One region of the Leucobacter exalbidus genome, then DNA from elsewhere that is predicted to be linked to it. Evidence: predicted binding sites of a transcription regulator. Region 1 holds the regulator's gene; the other holds the start of a gene.
The links. Region 1 encodes LexA, which represses DNA repair genes until DNA is damaged. Its sites were predicted from a motif close to TCGAACANNTGTTCGA; they were not measured.
Positions count from the first base shown of each region.

Region 2: the regulator LexA is predicted to act here: its motif matches at 4,751-4,766, upstream of ruvA (Holliday junction branch migration protein RuvA).

Region 1 is NZ_JAFIDA010000001.1:3,101,235-3,108,487, forward strand. It holds gene metE (5-methyltetrahydropteroyltriglutamate--homocysteine S-methyltransferase) at 1-1,985, shown strand, start outside; gene JOF28_RS13990 (uroporphyrinogen decarboxylase/cobalamine-independent methonine synthase family protein) at 1,993-3,237, shown strand; gene JOF28_RS13995 (methylenetetrahydrofolate reductase) at 3,234-4,136, shown strand; gene lexA (transcriptional repressor LexA) at 4,230-4,883, opposite strand; gene JOF28_RS14005 (hypothetical protein) at 5,138-5,569, shown strand; gene JOF28_RS14010 (histidinol-phosphate transaminase) at 5,636-6,718, shown strand; gene JOF28_RS14015 (DsbA family protein) at 6,747-7,253, shown strand, end outside.
Region 2 is NZ_JAFIDA010000001.1:364,246-371,498, forward strand. It holds gene era (GTPase Era) at 1-307, shown strand, start outside; gene JOF28_RS01670 (DUF5684 domain-containing protein) at 349-744, shown strand; gene JOF28_RS01675 (DUF2207 family protein) at 817-2,712, opposite strand; gene leuA (2-isopropylmalate synthase) at 2,909-4,672, shown strand; gene ruvA (Holliday junction branch migration protein RuvA) at 4,819-5,430, shown strand; gene ruvB (Holliday junction branch migration DNA helicase RuvB) at 5,427-6,416, shown strand; gene yajC (preprotein translocase subunit YajC) at 6,537-6,992, shown strand; gene secD (protein translocase subunit SecD) at 7,043-7,253, shown strand, end outside.

The DNA.
Region 1 (7,253 bases):
CCAAGTGGTTCGACACGAACTACCACTACAGCGTGCCCGAGATCGACGAGAACACAGGGCTCAAGGCAAACCCCGCGCAGCTCGTCGCCCAGGTCACCGAGGCACGCGAGCAGGGCATCGAGTCACGCCCCGTCATCGTCGGCCCCGTCACCTACCTGCTGCTGGCCAAGGCCTCCGATGACGCGGGTGAGGGCTTCGCGCCCATCGACCGCCTCGACGACGTCGTCGCCGTCTACGCCGAACTGCTGGGCGCGCTCGCCGCAGCTGGCGCCGGCTGGGTGCAGCTCGACGAGCCCGCCCTCGTGTCAGACTCGCTGTCGGTGCCCCGCGCCGAGACGCTCGCCCTGGTTGAGCGTGCCTACGCGGTGCTCGGTGCAGCGACAAACCGCCCCCAGATTCTGCTCACGGCCCCCTACGGCGACTCGTCGCAGGCGCTTGAGCGCCTCGGCAAGCTTCCCGTTGAAGCAGTGCAAGCCGACCTTGTGCGCGGCAGCTTGCCTACCGCGGCCCTCGCCTCGGGCGACCTCGCCGCAGCATTCACGGGCACGCAGCTCGTCGCAGGCGTCGTTGACGGCCGCAACATCTGGCGCACCGATCTGCGCCGCGCATTCTCACAGGCTGAGCAGCTGCAGACCGCGGGCATCAGCACCGTGATCGGCACCTCCAACAGCCTGCAGCACGTGCCCCACGATGTGGCAGACGAGCAGCAGCTCAGCGCGCAGCTCAAGGGCTGGCTCGCGTTCGCCGATCAGAAGGTCGGCCAGGTGGCCACGCTCGCCCGTGGCCTCGTCGAGGGCGCCGCAGCGATCGAGACCGAGCTCGCCGACACCGATGCAGCCCTCGCAGATCGTGCGCAGGCGGCGGGTGTGCGCGTGGACGGGATCCGGAGCCGCGTTGCAGCCACCGGTCAGCCCGAGCGCGACCGCGTGACCGAACAGGAGCGCCGCGATGCGCAGGCTGACCTGGGAATTCCGCAGCTCGCGACGACCACAATCGGTTCGTTCCCGCAGACCACCGAGATTCGTAAGGCCCGCGCCGCGTTCACGCGCGGCGAGATCGATCAGGCGCAGTACGACGGCTTCTTGCGCGAAGAGATTGAGCGCGTTATTCGCCTGCAGGAGGAAATCGGGCTTGACGTGCTCGTGCACGGTGAGGCCGAGCGCAACGACATGGTGCAGTACTTCGCCGAGCTGCTCGACGGCTTCGCGGTCACCGAGAACGGTTGGGTGCAGTCGTACGGCACCCGCGCCACGCGCCCGTCGATCCTGTGGGGCGATGTGTCACGCCCCGCGCCGATGACGGTTGCCTGGTCGGCCTTCGCCCAGTCGCTCACCGAGCGCCCCGTGAAGGGCATGCTCACGGGCCCCGTCACGATCCTCGCGTGGTCGTTCGTGCGTGATGACCAGCCGCTCGAAGACACCGCCAACCAGGTGGCGCTTGCCCTGCGCGACGAGATCGATGACCTCGTTTCGGCCGGCATCAAGATCGTGCAGGTCGATGAGCCCGCGCTGCGTGAGCTGCTGCCGCTCGACGCCGATCGCCAGGCCGCCTACCTCGACTGGTCGGTGGGTTCGTTCCGCCTCGCGACCGGTGGCGCTGGCGCCGACGTGCAGATCCACACGCACCTGTGCTACTCAGAGTTCGGCGAGATCATCGACGCCGTTGACGGCCTCGACGCCGACGTCACGAGCATCGAGGCAGCCCGCAGCCGCATGGACGTTGTCGTGCCGCTGGGCGACCACGGCTACTCGCGCGGCATCGGCCCGGGCGTCTACGACATCCACTCACCCCGCGTGCCCAGCACCGAGGAGCAGGCCGAGCTGATTCGCATCGCGGCCGCCAGCATCCCCGGCCAGCAGCTGTGGGTCAACCCCGACTGCGGCTTGAAGACGCGCGGCTACGACGAGACGATCGCGAGCCTCACGAACCTGGTGCGTGCGGCGCGCGAGGTGCGCGAGGCCGCGCTCGCCGGCGTCGCGTCATAGGCGAGCCGTGACTGACACTGTTGCTTCCGTGAGTGGCGCCGCTGCCGGCGCCACCGCGGCGTGGCCCGTGGGCGAGCTGCCGACCGAACCGGTCGGCTCTCTCCCGCGGCCCGCGCGGCTGCAGCGCGCGGTGCTCGACGCCGACACCGGTCTCGCCTTGGCGGCCGAAGTGGCCGCGGAGGAAGACCGGGCGGTGCGCGAGACGCTCGCCCGCCTCGCCGACACCGGATCGCCCATCGTCACTGACGGTGAGCAGCGTCGGCAGAGCTTTGCGAGCTACCCGCTGGGTGCGAATCCGGATCGCGGTGAGCCCGGCAAAGACCCCGTGTTTGCCGTGTTCGCCGATGGTCACCACCGCGTGATCCCCGCGCTCACCCGCGCACCGTTCGCGTTTCGCGCGTGGGCGGCCGCCGACGTGGCCGCGGCGCGCGCCCTCACCGACTTGCCGCTGAAGCAGGCGGTGGTGTCGCCGTCGATGCTGTCGCTGATGATGCCGGCCGATGGGCTGCTCGCGGCCCCCGGAGCCCCCGAGGTGCCCATTGATTACTCGCGCGCCGAGTTTCTCGACGATGTCGTGGCGGGGTGCGCCGAAGATATTCGCCGCTCGTTCGCTGCGGGCGCCTCGCGCGTCACCATCGACTTCACCGAGGGGCGGCTTGCGCTGCGCCGCGACCTGCGCGCGCCGTGGGCCGGGCCCGCAGCGCTGTCGGGGTTCATCGAGCTCATCAACCGCGTGCTCGACCGCGTGCCGCCCGAGCTGCGCGACGCCGTGGGCGTGCACACCTGCCCGGGCAACGACCACGACAGCGCGCACAGCGCCGACGTCGACTACGCCGAGCTGATCCCCGAGCTGTTTCAGATCGAAGCGGGGTACTTTCTGGTGCAGGCGGCGGGAGAAGCTGATCCGGATCGCGTGGCCCGGCTCGTTGGCCGCCAGCTGCGCGACCTCGCGAGCGCGGGCAAGCGCGCGCCGCGCGTGCTCTTCGGGGTGACGAACCCGACGAACCCGAAGCTCGAAACCGAGCAGGAAATCGCCGAGCAGTTGGTGCGGGCCGCGCGCTTCGTGCCGCCCGAGCTCATTGGATCGACCGATGATTGCGGGTTCTCTCCCTACCTGATCGATGAGAAGCCCAGGCACGGTTCGCCCGACTTTGCCCGCGATGTGGCGTTTGCCAAGATCGCGGCGCGCGTGCGCGGCACCCGCCGGGCGAGCGCAGAGCTTGCGGGCAGGCCCGCGGAGGTATTGGTATGAGTGACGTCCTCTTAACCGGCAGCGCTCCGACCCGGCCGAGGTTCTCGTTCGAGGTGTTTCCCGCCCGCAGCGGGGCCGCCGCGCTCGCCCTGGGCAATGCGGTGCAGCACCTCGCGGCGGTGGGCCCCGACTTCATCTCGGTGACCTACGGCGCCAACGGATCAAACCGTGATGCCTCGCGCGATCTCGTGCGCTACCTGCGCGATCACACGAACGCGCTGCCGCTCGCACACCTCACCACGGTGGGGGAGACGCGGCAGGCGATCCTCGAGACCATTCACGCGATTATGGACGCCGGCGTGCACGACTTTCTTGCGCTGCGGGGTGACCCGCCGCGCGGGGCGAGCGAAGATGACCCTGCGGTGTCGGGGTCGCTGAGTTCGCTCGAACTCGTCAAGCTCGTGGCGCAGGCGCGTGCAGAACGCCCCGCGTTCACGAGCGTGGGGCGCACCTCGGTCGCGGCGTACCCCAACGGGCACCCGCTGTCGCGGTCACGATCTGAGGACATTGACTGGCTCGTGGCGAAGCAGGAAGCCGGGGCGCAGTTCGCGGTTTCGCAGCTGTTCTTCAACGCCGACGAATACCTCAGCTATGTGAGCGACGCGCGAGATGCGGGCCTCACGATGCCGGTGCTACCGGGGCTGATGCCGGTGGCGACGGCCGCGCAGCTGCGCAAGGTGGCTGAGCTTGCCGGGCGCCCGGCTCCCGCCGAGCTCATGCGTGAGATCGAGGAGGCCGGGGGATACGCCCCAGAGCTCGGTGTTGAACACTCGGTGGCGCTCGCGAAAGAGCTGCTGGCGGGCGGGGCCCCGTCACTGCACCTCTACACCTTTAACCGGCACGAGCGCGTGCTCGCCGTGCTGCGTGAGCTCGAACTGCTGGCACCGGTGGCGGTGTAACGCGGGCTCGTTCTGCGCTTACCTATATACAACGAACGCGAGCTGCTCATCACTATCGATGAGCAGCTCGCGTTATTTGGTGTGTGGGGCTAGTTAGATCGAGCGCAGCACCGCGACGACCTTGCCGAGCACCTCGGCGTAGTCGCCCAGGATCGGCTCAAACGCGCTGTTGCGGGGGAGCAGCCAGGTGTGACCGTCGCGCCTGCGAAACACCTTTACGGTGGCTTCGCCATCGAGCATCGCGGCAACAATATCGCCGTTGTTGGCCTCGCGCTGCTGCCTGATGACGACAAAGTCGCCATCGCAGATGGCCGCATCGATCATCGAGTCGCCCACGACGCGCAGCATGAAGACCGTGCCGTCGCCCACGAGCTGGCGGGGCAGCGGCATGAGTTCTTCGACCTGCTGCTCTGCGGTGATGGGCACACCGGCGGCGATCTGGCCCACCAGTGGCACATATGCCGTCTCTTCGGCTTGCACGGGCGGCTCAGCGGGGGCCGCCGGAGCGGTGGGGTCGATGAGTACCTCGAGTGCGCGCGGGCGGTGCGGGTCGCGGCGAATGCAGCCCGCCAATTCGAGGCGGCTGAGCTGGTGGGTGACACTCGACAGCGACGACAGGCCGACGGCGTCGCCGATCTCGCGCATGCTCGGCGGGTAGCCGCGGTCTTCCACGGAGCTCGCGATGAACTCAAGAATTGAGCGCTGTTTATCGCTGAGGCGTTCAAGCCGACGTGCGATATCGACCATGATTGCTGCTCCTTCGATGTGGTGGTGCACTGTCGCCGGGGCTGCTGACTGCAATGTCGGTGGTACCTGCTTGAGTGCTCTCGTTAGTTCGAAACTCTACCGACTGCCTGATACTTGGCCAAACAAGTGTTCGAGTGTCGTGGTATTTCGTGCAAAACAACTTCGATTCTGAGGTTGCTCTTTCGATCTTTCGAAGATATATTCGAAACAGATGTTCGCATGACTGCGACAATCCACTTGAAGGGAACTCGACTATGAGTGCAACACTGACGCAGCTGCCTGCGGCGCGACGCGTTACCGGGCAGTACTCGTCCGCTCGCCAGGCGGCGCAGCCCACGGCAAGCATTCGGCTGACGCGCAGAGGGCGCTTCGTGTTTGGTGCGCTGGGTGTGTTTGGTGCGGCGGCCTCGCTCGCGCTGATCGCGTCGTTGTCAGCGGCCCCGGCCATCGCCGCCAACGAGGGCAGTGGTGCAACGTTCGGGTACGTGGTGGCGGCCCCCGGGGCGTCGCTGTGGCAGCTCGCCACCGAGCTCGACCCGTCGATGGATCCGCGTGACCTCGTCGCCGAGATCGTGCACTTGAACCAGTTGCAGGGCTCTGACGTGGTCGTGGGACAGTCCATCGCGGTGCCGCTGCGGTACACCGAAAGCCCCGCGGTGATGTCTGCCGATGAGCTGGGTCTGTAACGCACCCGCCCGTAACGCAACGCAGTCTGTTTCAGTGAACTACGCAGGAGATCGTAGACTGAGTGGGTGACCAGTCTGAGCGACCTCCCCCTCCGTGCAAATCTCGTCGGCAAGAGCCCCTACGGTGCCCCGCAAGATCCGGTGCCCGTAAGCCTGAACGTCAACGAGAACACCCATCCCATTCCCGACGAAGTCGTCGCAGATATTGCGGCAGCGCTCGAACGTGCAGTGCGCACCGCGAACCGCTACCCCGATCGTGACTTTGTTGAGTTGCGTGAAGCGCTCGCCGGGTACCTCGGGCACGGCCTCACCGCAGAGCAGCTGTGGGCGGCGAACGGTTCAAACGAGGTGCTGCAGCAGGTGCTGCAGGCCTTTGGTGGCCCCGGCCGCACTCTGCTGAGCTTCAGCCCCACCTACTCCATGTACCCGTTGCTTGCCGACGGCACCGACACCGCCTACATCGACGTGCCACGCCCCACGGGCTACCGGCTCACCCCCGAGAGTGTGCGCGCGGCGTTGACCGAGCACGCCCCGAGCATCGCGATCTTGTGCGGCCCCAATAACCCGACGGGTACGCCGCTCGACCGCGAAACGATTCTCGCGGCCTACGACGCATTCGACGGCATGCTGATCGTCGACGAAGCCTACTTCGAGTTCGACAACGAACGCGAGAGCGCGGTGACCCTGCTCGAGGGGCGCCCCCGCCTGCTCGTATCACGCACCATGAGCAAGGCCTTCGCCTTCGCCGGCGTGCGCCTGGGCTACCTCGCGGCCGACCCCGCGGTCATCGATGCGCTGCGCCTCGTGCGGCTGCCGTACCACCTGTCGGCGCTGACGCAGGCCGCGGCGACCACCGCAATCAAGCACGCAGCCACGATGCTCGCGACCGTTGATGACATTCGGGTGCAGCGCGACCGGCTGGCCGCGGCACTCACCGAGCTTGGCTACCGCGTGCACGATTCGGGCGCCAACTTCATTCTCGTGGGCGGCTTCCTGGATCCCAATGGCATGTTCGAAGAACTGCGTGCGCGGGGCATTTTGATCCGGCACCTGGGGATCGCAGGCCACCTGCGGATCACCGCGGGCACCGAGGCCGAAACGACCGAGGTTATTCGAGCCATCACCGAGCTCACAACTCTCAGCTCCTAGCCAGAAGCTCTCCCTATAGGGTCGAGGCATGACGTCAGCCCCTGAAGTTCTGCCCCGTCACATCCTCGAACGCCGGTTGCGCAGCGCGCGCCTGTGGAACGTGATGCTTGCCGTGATCGCGGCACTCGCGTTGGTGTTCGGGGGTGTGATGTGGTCGCAGAACTCCTCGGGTAACCAGGCTGCAGTGGCAGTGGCAGTGGCAGTGGCAGACGGCGCCGGTAACGCGGCGCCCGAAGCGACGACCCCCGAGCTCACCGGCGAGGTCGACGGCGCTGCCGCCGAGCAGCCCGCAACGGGTGCCGCACCGGTGGTTGAACGACGCATCGAGGGCGACCCGATGGCCATCGGTGACATCGACGCCCCCGTCGTGTTGTCAGAGTGGGTAGACCTGCGCTGCCCCTACTGCGCGGTGTACACCCGCGATACCCTCCCCGACGTCGTCAAGGAGTACGTCGACTCGGGCAAGGTGCGCATTGAGATGCACGACGTTGCATTCTTCGGCGAGGAGTCGCTGCGTGCCTCAACGGCGGCCCGG
Region 2 (7,253 bases), 2.7 Mb from region 1:
GCTCATTCGCGAGGCGACCCTCGAGGGCGCCCGCGAAGAGCTGCCGCACTCGCTCGCAGCGAGCGTCGATGACCGCGAAGAACGCGAAGATGGCCTGCTCGCCATCTACGGCTCGATCTATGTTGAGCGCGACAGCCAGAAGGGCATCGTGATCGGCAAGGGCGGGTCGCAGCTGCGCAGCTCGGGCGAACGCGCCCGGCACGAGATTGAGAAGCTGCTGGGGCGCCGCGTGTTCCTGTCGCTGCGCGTTAAGGTGATGAAGGAGTGGCAGCGCGACCCGAAGGCGCTGGGTAAGCTGGGCTTCTAAACTTTCTTAGCGCGTGCGCGACATCCAACGGAGGACACACCATGTTAGCGATCGATAGCATCACCGACCAGGCCGAACTCAACACGCTCTTTGCGTTGAACGGCACCTCTGGCATATTCGCGCTGATCGTGTATGTGATCGTCGCCATTGGTCTGTGGAAGGTCTTCACCAAGGCCGGGTACCCCGGGATCCTCGCGATCATTCCGATCGTGAACATGTTCGTGCTCGTGAAGGTTGCGGGTTACTCGGCATGGATGACGCTGCTCTACATTATTCCGCTGGTGAACATCGTGTTCGCGATCTTCGTTGCCATTCGCACGGGCGAACGATTTGGCAAGGGCGGGCTGTTCTCGATCGTGCTGCTCTGGCTGTTCCCGATGATCGGTTACCTGATCTTGGGCTTCGGTAGCGCAACCTACCGCCCGCGCACCCGCTAAGCCCCGCACGCTGTCTGACGCAGAAAGCCCCAGTTCACTGAACTGGGGCTTTCTGCGTCAGTGGGGCGAGAGCTACCTGCCGCCCGAGAATCCGCCACCCCCGCCGCCGCCGGCGAAACCTCCGCCGGTTGATCCGCCCGAGCTGCTCGCGGTGTAGCCCGCAGCCGAGGTGAACGTGGACGTGAACTGCGAGATGGTGCTTTCGAGCGCGCTGCCGACGCCGATGAGGCCCACGGCGCCCGTGCCCGCCACCCAGTGGGGTGCGAAGCTCGCGCCCTGCGGCGTCGCTTCATACTGCACCTCAAGCGCGCGCGTCCACTCCTTCTCCATCCCAAACAGCATCGCGTAGGGCAGCAGCCGCTCGTACAGCTGCACGACCGACGCGTCGCCGGCCGGCAGCCGTTCGGCACCCGTCACCGACTGCAGCATCGCAATGCGATCGGCCTCGGCCACGCGAATAAACTCGCGCACGCCCAGCAAATACTCGCGGGCCTCGGCGCCCTGCGCGGTGAACACCCGGTGCCGCTTGACGCCGATGACGGCGAGCACGACGGCGACGATCTCGACGAGAATAGCCGCGAATGCGAGCGGACTTTCGCGCTGCCCGATCGCGACGCATCCGAGCGCGAACGCGGCGGCGGTGAGCGCCAGCCCCGCCACACCCAACACGCGGCCCACCGCAGAGTACACGCGCGTGACGTACCCGCGCTTGAACGCCGCAGCGCGCCCGTCGCTGCGCAGTTTCTCCATGCGGCTCGCAAACTTCTCGCTCTTGCGCGGTACCTCAAATACGGTGCCGGGCACAGCCGAACTAAACACCCGCGCCACCGTGGCGTGATCGAGCGGCTCTTCTGCAACCGCCGGATCCACCAACCGCAAACGCGGCCGCTGTTTCTTCGGTCTCACGAGGGTGCCATCTGGCTTGCTCTCGAGCTCGATTCTGAGGGCGCCCGTGACCGCGAGATGCACGATCTGAGCAGGCACGGGATGGGGCGAGGTGCCCGCAAGCTCGGCGGCAAGCAGCGGGGGCCATTGCCTGGGCACGTCGTACTGCGCGACGATCGTGCCGCGGTGCACGCGCCGCTTCCGGCGCATACGCATCACGCTCACGCACGCGGCGGCGCTCAGCAGGAGGCCCGCGCCAGCGATCAGCAGGGGAGCGATGTCGAGAGCGAAACTGGGCAGCCGCGCCGCCGGTTGGGTCACCGCGCCCGGCGCGAGCCCGATCGCGACCGTGACGCCCTCGCGCGCCTCGAGCGTGAGCGGGGCCACGCTCCAGGTCGCCGCGGCCGGGTTGAAAGGTTCTGCGCCCGCTGATCCGGATCCGCGTTCGATCACACACTCAGCGTCAGAGCCCGCGGCACCCGCGTAGCAGCGCGCGTCGCCCGAGAGTTGCTCGGCGAGCGCGGCATCAAAGGTGACCTCGGCCGAGAACGAATCGACCTGCTGCGCGTGTTCGAAATCCAGCAGATCCCAGTAGAACTCGTCGCGGGCGCCGTCATCGCGGGCGAGAATGACGTCGCTGAGCGTGTAGCTGATAACGACGGTGTGCACGCCGTGCAGATAGCGGTCATCGCCCGTGAGCACCGCGGTGAAGCCGTCATCGTGTTCGATTTCGAAGGGCACCGCGTCGCCCGCAACGTCGGTGACGGTGAAGTCCCTGGGCGACAGGGGCGCCCCCTCGTAGCGGCCGGGAATGCCGCGCACGAGACCGCGGTTCTGATCGTGATCTGGGAACCTTGCGGTGATGGTCTCGGTGAAGCGCGCAGTGGCGCGGCCCTCGTCGTTGACACCAATGTCGGCGGCAACGTGCCAGCGGTCATAGCTGAAATTCTGCACGTCGGCGTGCGCGGGCCGTGCGGTGAGCGCCTGCCAGGCACCCGAGAGCAGCAGGGCACACAGCAGCGCGACCGCGAGTGCGATAATGCGCGCGGTGGGTGCGGGGGAGTGTGGCGAGTGAGCGACCATGTCTTCTACGCTAGCGGTGCGTGCAAGACGGCGCGTGTCACGGGCGCGTCTTTCGCCAGCAGCCGTGTGCTAGATTGAAACCATGCTCTTCGGTACGCTCCTTCTTAGCTGCCGCGACGAGGCCTAACCACATCGGCCGTCCTCGTCGCGGTGTTCGTGTTTGGCTGAAAACCCCAAAGATGAGAAAGACGAGTCAATGAAGAACACGCAGCAGCCCTCAGGAATGCCGTTCCACCGGTACCGTCCCTACCACGAGATCATCCCGGTAGATCTGCCCGACCGCACCTGGCCGTCGAAGCGCATTGAGAAGGCCCCGCGCTGGTGCGCCGTCGACCTGCGTGATGGCAACCAGGCGCTGATCGATCCGATGAGCCCTGAGCGCAAGCGCGTCATGTTCGATCTGCTCGTGAAGATGGGCTACAAAGAGATCGAGGTGGGCTTCCCCTCGGCAAGCCAGACCGACTTCGACTTCGTGCGCCAGCTGATCGAAGAAGACGCGATCCCCGATGACGTCACCATTCAGGTGCTGACGCAGGCGCGCGAGCACCTGATCACGCGCACCTACGAATCGATCATCGGTGCCAAGCAGGCCATCGTGCATCTGTACAACTCGACGAGTGTGCTGCAGCGCGACGTCGTGTTCCGTCAAGACCGCGAGGGCATCAAGCAGCTCGCCATCGAGGGCGCCAAGATGTGCCGCGCGAGCGAGCACATTTGCGCTGGCACTGAGGTCTTCTACGAGTACTCACCCGAGTCGTACACCGGCACCGAGCTGGAATACGCGCTCGAGGTATCGAACGCCGTCATCGAGATCTTCGAGCCGACCCCCGATCGCAAGGTCATCATCAACCTGCCCGCCACGGTAGAGATGTCGACCCCCAACGTTTACGCCGACTCGATCGAGTGGATGAGCCGTCGGTTGAACCACCGTGAGAACGTGCTGCTGTCGCTGCACCCGCACAACGACCGTGGTACGGGCGTTGCCGCGGCCGAGCTGGGCTACCTCGCGGGCGCCGACCGCATCGAAGGCTGCCTCTTCGGTAACGGTGAGCGCACCGGTAACGTCGACCTCGTTGCGCTGGGCATCAACATGTTCACGCAGGGCATCGACCCGCAGATCGACTTCTCGCGCCTCGATGAGGTGCGTCGCACGGTGGAGTACTGCAACCAGCTGCGCGTCCCGGAGCGCAGCCCTTGGGCTGGCGACCTCGTCTACACGGCATTCTCGGGTTCGCACCAGGATGCCATCAAGAAGGGCTTCGAGCGCATGGCGCAGGATGCCGAGGCCGCAGGCGTGAGCGTCGACGAGATCGAGTGGGCCGTGCCGTACCTGCCCGTTGATCCCAAGGATCTCGGCCGCTCGTACGAAGCTGTGATTCGCGTGAACTCGCAGTCGGGTAAGGGCGGCGTCGCGTACCTGCTCAAGACCGACCACAACCTCGACCTGCCGCGCCGGCTGCAGATTGAGTTCAGCGCCGTCGTGCAGAACGTCACCGACAGCGAGGGCGGCGAGGTGTCGAGCGACGCCATCTGGACCATCTTCCAAGATGAGTACCTGCCCGCCGCTTCGCCCGAGTCTGATCGTTGGGGCCAGTACGAACTGTTCCGCACCGCATCAACGAGTGCCGGCGACGGCGTCACCGAGCTCAATGTTGACTACCGCGCGGGTAGCGACGATCGTCAGCTCACCGCACGCGGTAACGGCCCCGTAGATGCCTTCATCAACGGCCTCAATGCGAACGGCCACACCGTCACCCTGTTCGATTATGTCGAGCACGCGATGAGCTCGGGCGGCGACGCGGTTGCCGCCTCGTACGTTGACCTCGAGGTTGACGGCCAGCGCCTGTGGGGCGTCGGTATCGATGCCGACACTAGCAGGGCGACGCTGAAGGCGATTGTCAGCGCGGTCAACCGTGCCGTGCGCAACAGCGCACCCGAGAAGGTCGCAGCCGCTGTCTAACTAGCTGCATTATCAGCCCCGGCGCCAGCAGAAGCTGGTGCCCGAGTTGGGCTGAAAACCCGTCGCCGCGCCGCCCATTCGTACTTTTGTTCGAATGCGCGGCGCGGCGACGTTTGTCTGGCAGCTGCGCACCTTAGAGTGAGCGTGTGATTGCATCATTGTCGGGCCCAGTGCTCTCGTCAGGGGCCGGTTGGGCCGTAGTAGGTGTCGGTGGGCTCGGCATGCGAGTGGAACTGCCCAGTGGGCGGGTGTCGCAGGCCTCGGTCGGCGACGTCGTCACCGTGCACACCTCACTGGTGGTGCGCGAAGACTCGCTCACCCTGTTTGGCTTTCAAACCTCAGACGAGCTCGAAGTCTTCGGTCACCTCATCGGGGTCACCGGCGTCGGCCCCCGCAGCGCCCTGGGCGTGCTTTCGACGCTCACCCCGGCAGAGGTTGCGCGCGCGGTGGCGGCCGAAGACGAGAAGGTCTTTCGCAAGGTGTCGGGTATTGGCCCGAAAACCGCGAAGCTGATCGTGATTTCGCTCGCCGGTAAACTGCAGGCCGCCAGCTACGCCGACGAAACAGTCGCCCCCGTGGGTGGCGCGGCATCGCACGCCGACGCCGTGCGCGATGGCCTCATGGGCCTCGGCTGGAACGAGCAGGCCGCCGCCGGCGCCGTCGAAGACGCGCTGGCCGCTGGCGCCCCCACCGATAACGCCGGGCTGTTGCGTGCCTCGCTCGCACTGCTGCAGGCGGCACGAGGGGGCGGGCGATGAGCGACGAGCTCTCGGCGCAGGCCACCCCCACCGATCAGGGCTACGAGGGCGCGCTGCGCCCCGCCACCCTCGATGAGTTTGTGGGCCAGGCGAAGGTGCGCAAGCAGATGGGGCTGCTGCTGAACGCGGCCGCCATGCGCAACCACACCCCCGACCACATCTTGCTTGCCGGCCCGCCCGGCCTGGGCAAAACGACGCTCTCGATGATCGTGGCCGCCGAAGTGGGCAAGCCGCTGCACCAAACCTCGGGCCCCGCGATTCAGCACGCCGGCGACCTCGCCGCGGTACTGTCTGCGCTCACCCCGGGCGAGGTGCTGTTTATCGACGAGATTCACCGCATGGCACGCAGCGCAGAAGAGATGCTCTACCTCGCGATGGAAGACTTCAAGGTCGACATTATGGTGGGCAAGGGCGCCGGCGCGACCTCGGTGCCGCTCGAGCTTGCGCCGTTCACCCTGGTGGGTGCCACGACGCGCGCTGGCCTGCTGCCCAACCCGCTGCGCGACCGCTTCGGGTTTACCGCGCACCTCGAGTTCTACTCTGACGATGAGCTCACGAGCGTGGTAACCCGCGCCTCGGGCCTACTCGGATTCGAAGTTTCTGAGACGGGGCTCGAAGAGATCGCGCGCCGCTCACGGGGCACCCCCCGCATCGCGAACCGGCTGCTGCGCCGCGTGCGCGACTACAGCCTCGTGCACGATACGCCGGGGGACACCGCGGCCGTGCGCGCGGCGCTCGCGCTCTACGACGTCGACGATCACGGCCTCGACCGCCTCGACCGCGAGGTGCTGCGCGCGGTCGTCGAACGTTTCGAGGGCGGCCCCGTCGGGCTCTCAACGCTTGCCGTGTCGGTGGGCGAAGAAGCCGAGACCATTGAGGCCGTCGTCGAGCCGTTTTTGGTGCGTGCGGGCCTGCTCACGCGCACCCCTCGCGGCCGCGTGGCGACGCGGCTGGGCTGGGAACATATTGGGCTGCGGCCCGTCTAAGGCAATGATCCGGATCAAAGATTTTCAGCTTTGGTCCCGGGGGCGAGCTGTCAGCTAAATCACGATAGGCTGGCAAGATCTGTGCCCCGCGTGCGTGCACGCTCATTGGAAGGACCTCCCTTGGACCCGATTACCCTCATGATGTTTGCCCTCATCGCAGTGATGATCTTCTTCATGTTCCGCAACAGCAAGAAGCGCAAGGCTGCTATGGAAGAGATGCAGACCAACATGCGACCGGGCGCCGAGGTGATGCTTCAGTCGGGCATTTTCGCGACGCTCGAAGAGATCGACGAAGAAACGAACCGCGCTACGGTTCGCAGCGGCAACAGCACCCTCATTGTGCACCGCAACGCCATTAGCCAGGTCGTGACCCCGCTCGCTGACTCAGCTGACGCTAGCCAGTCAAGCGACATCGCTCCCGACGACGATCCCGCCTTCGGCGAGCGTCTCGCGAGCGGCGAATCAGCAGCGCAGGCAGACGCCGCAGCCGCTGAAACGACCGAGGCAGCGGCTGAAGAGCCCACCTCAGCTGATTCAACCGAGAACCCGGGCGAAGAGCAGACCCCTAAGGCGTAAGCCGAGGTGTCATCTCGGCACCCTTCAATTTCTCATAGAAAGCAGTCACCGTGGCGTCGTCTCCCGCTGTGCGCAGGGCTCGTAAATCCCTGATTTTCCTTCTGATCGTTATCGTTGGTCTCACTGGTCTCATCGCCTACGGCGTTGAGCGCAGCGGCGCAACCTGGGCCCCCAAATTGGCCCTCGACCTGCAGGGCGGCACGCAGATTCTGCTCGCCGCCGAGCAGACCGATGGTAAAGCCATTGCTGGCGACCAGCTGC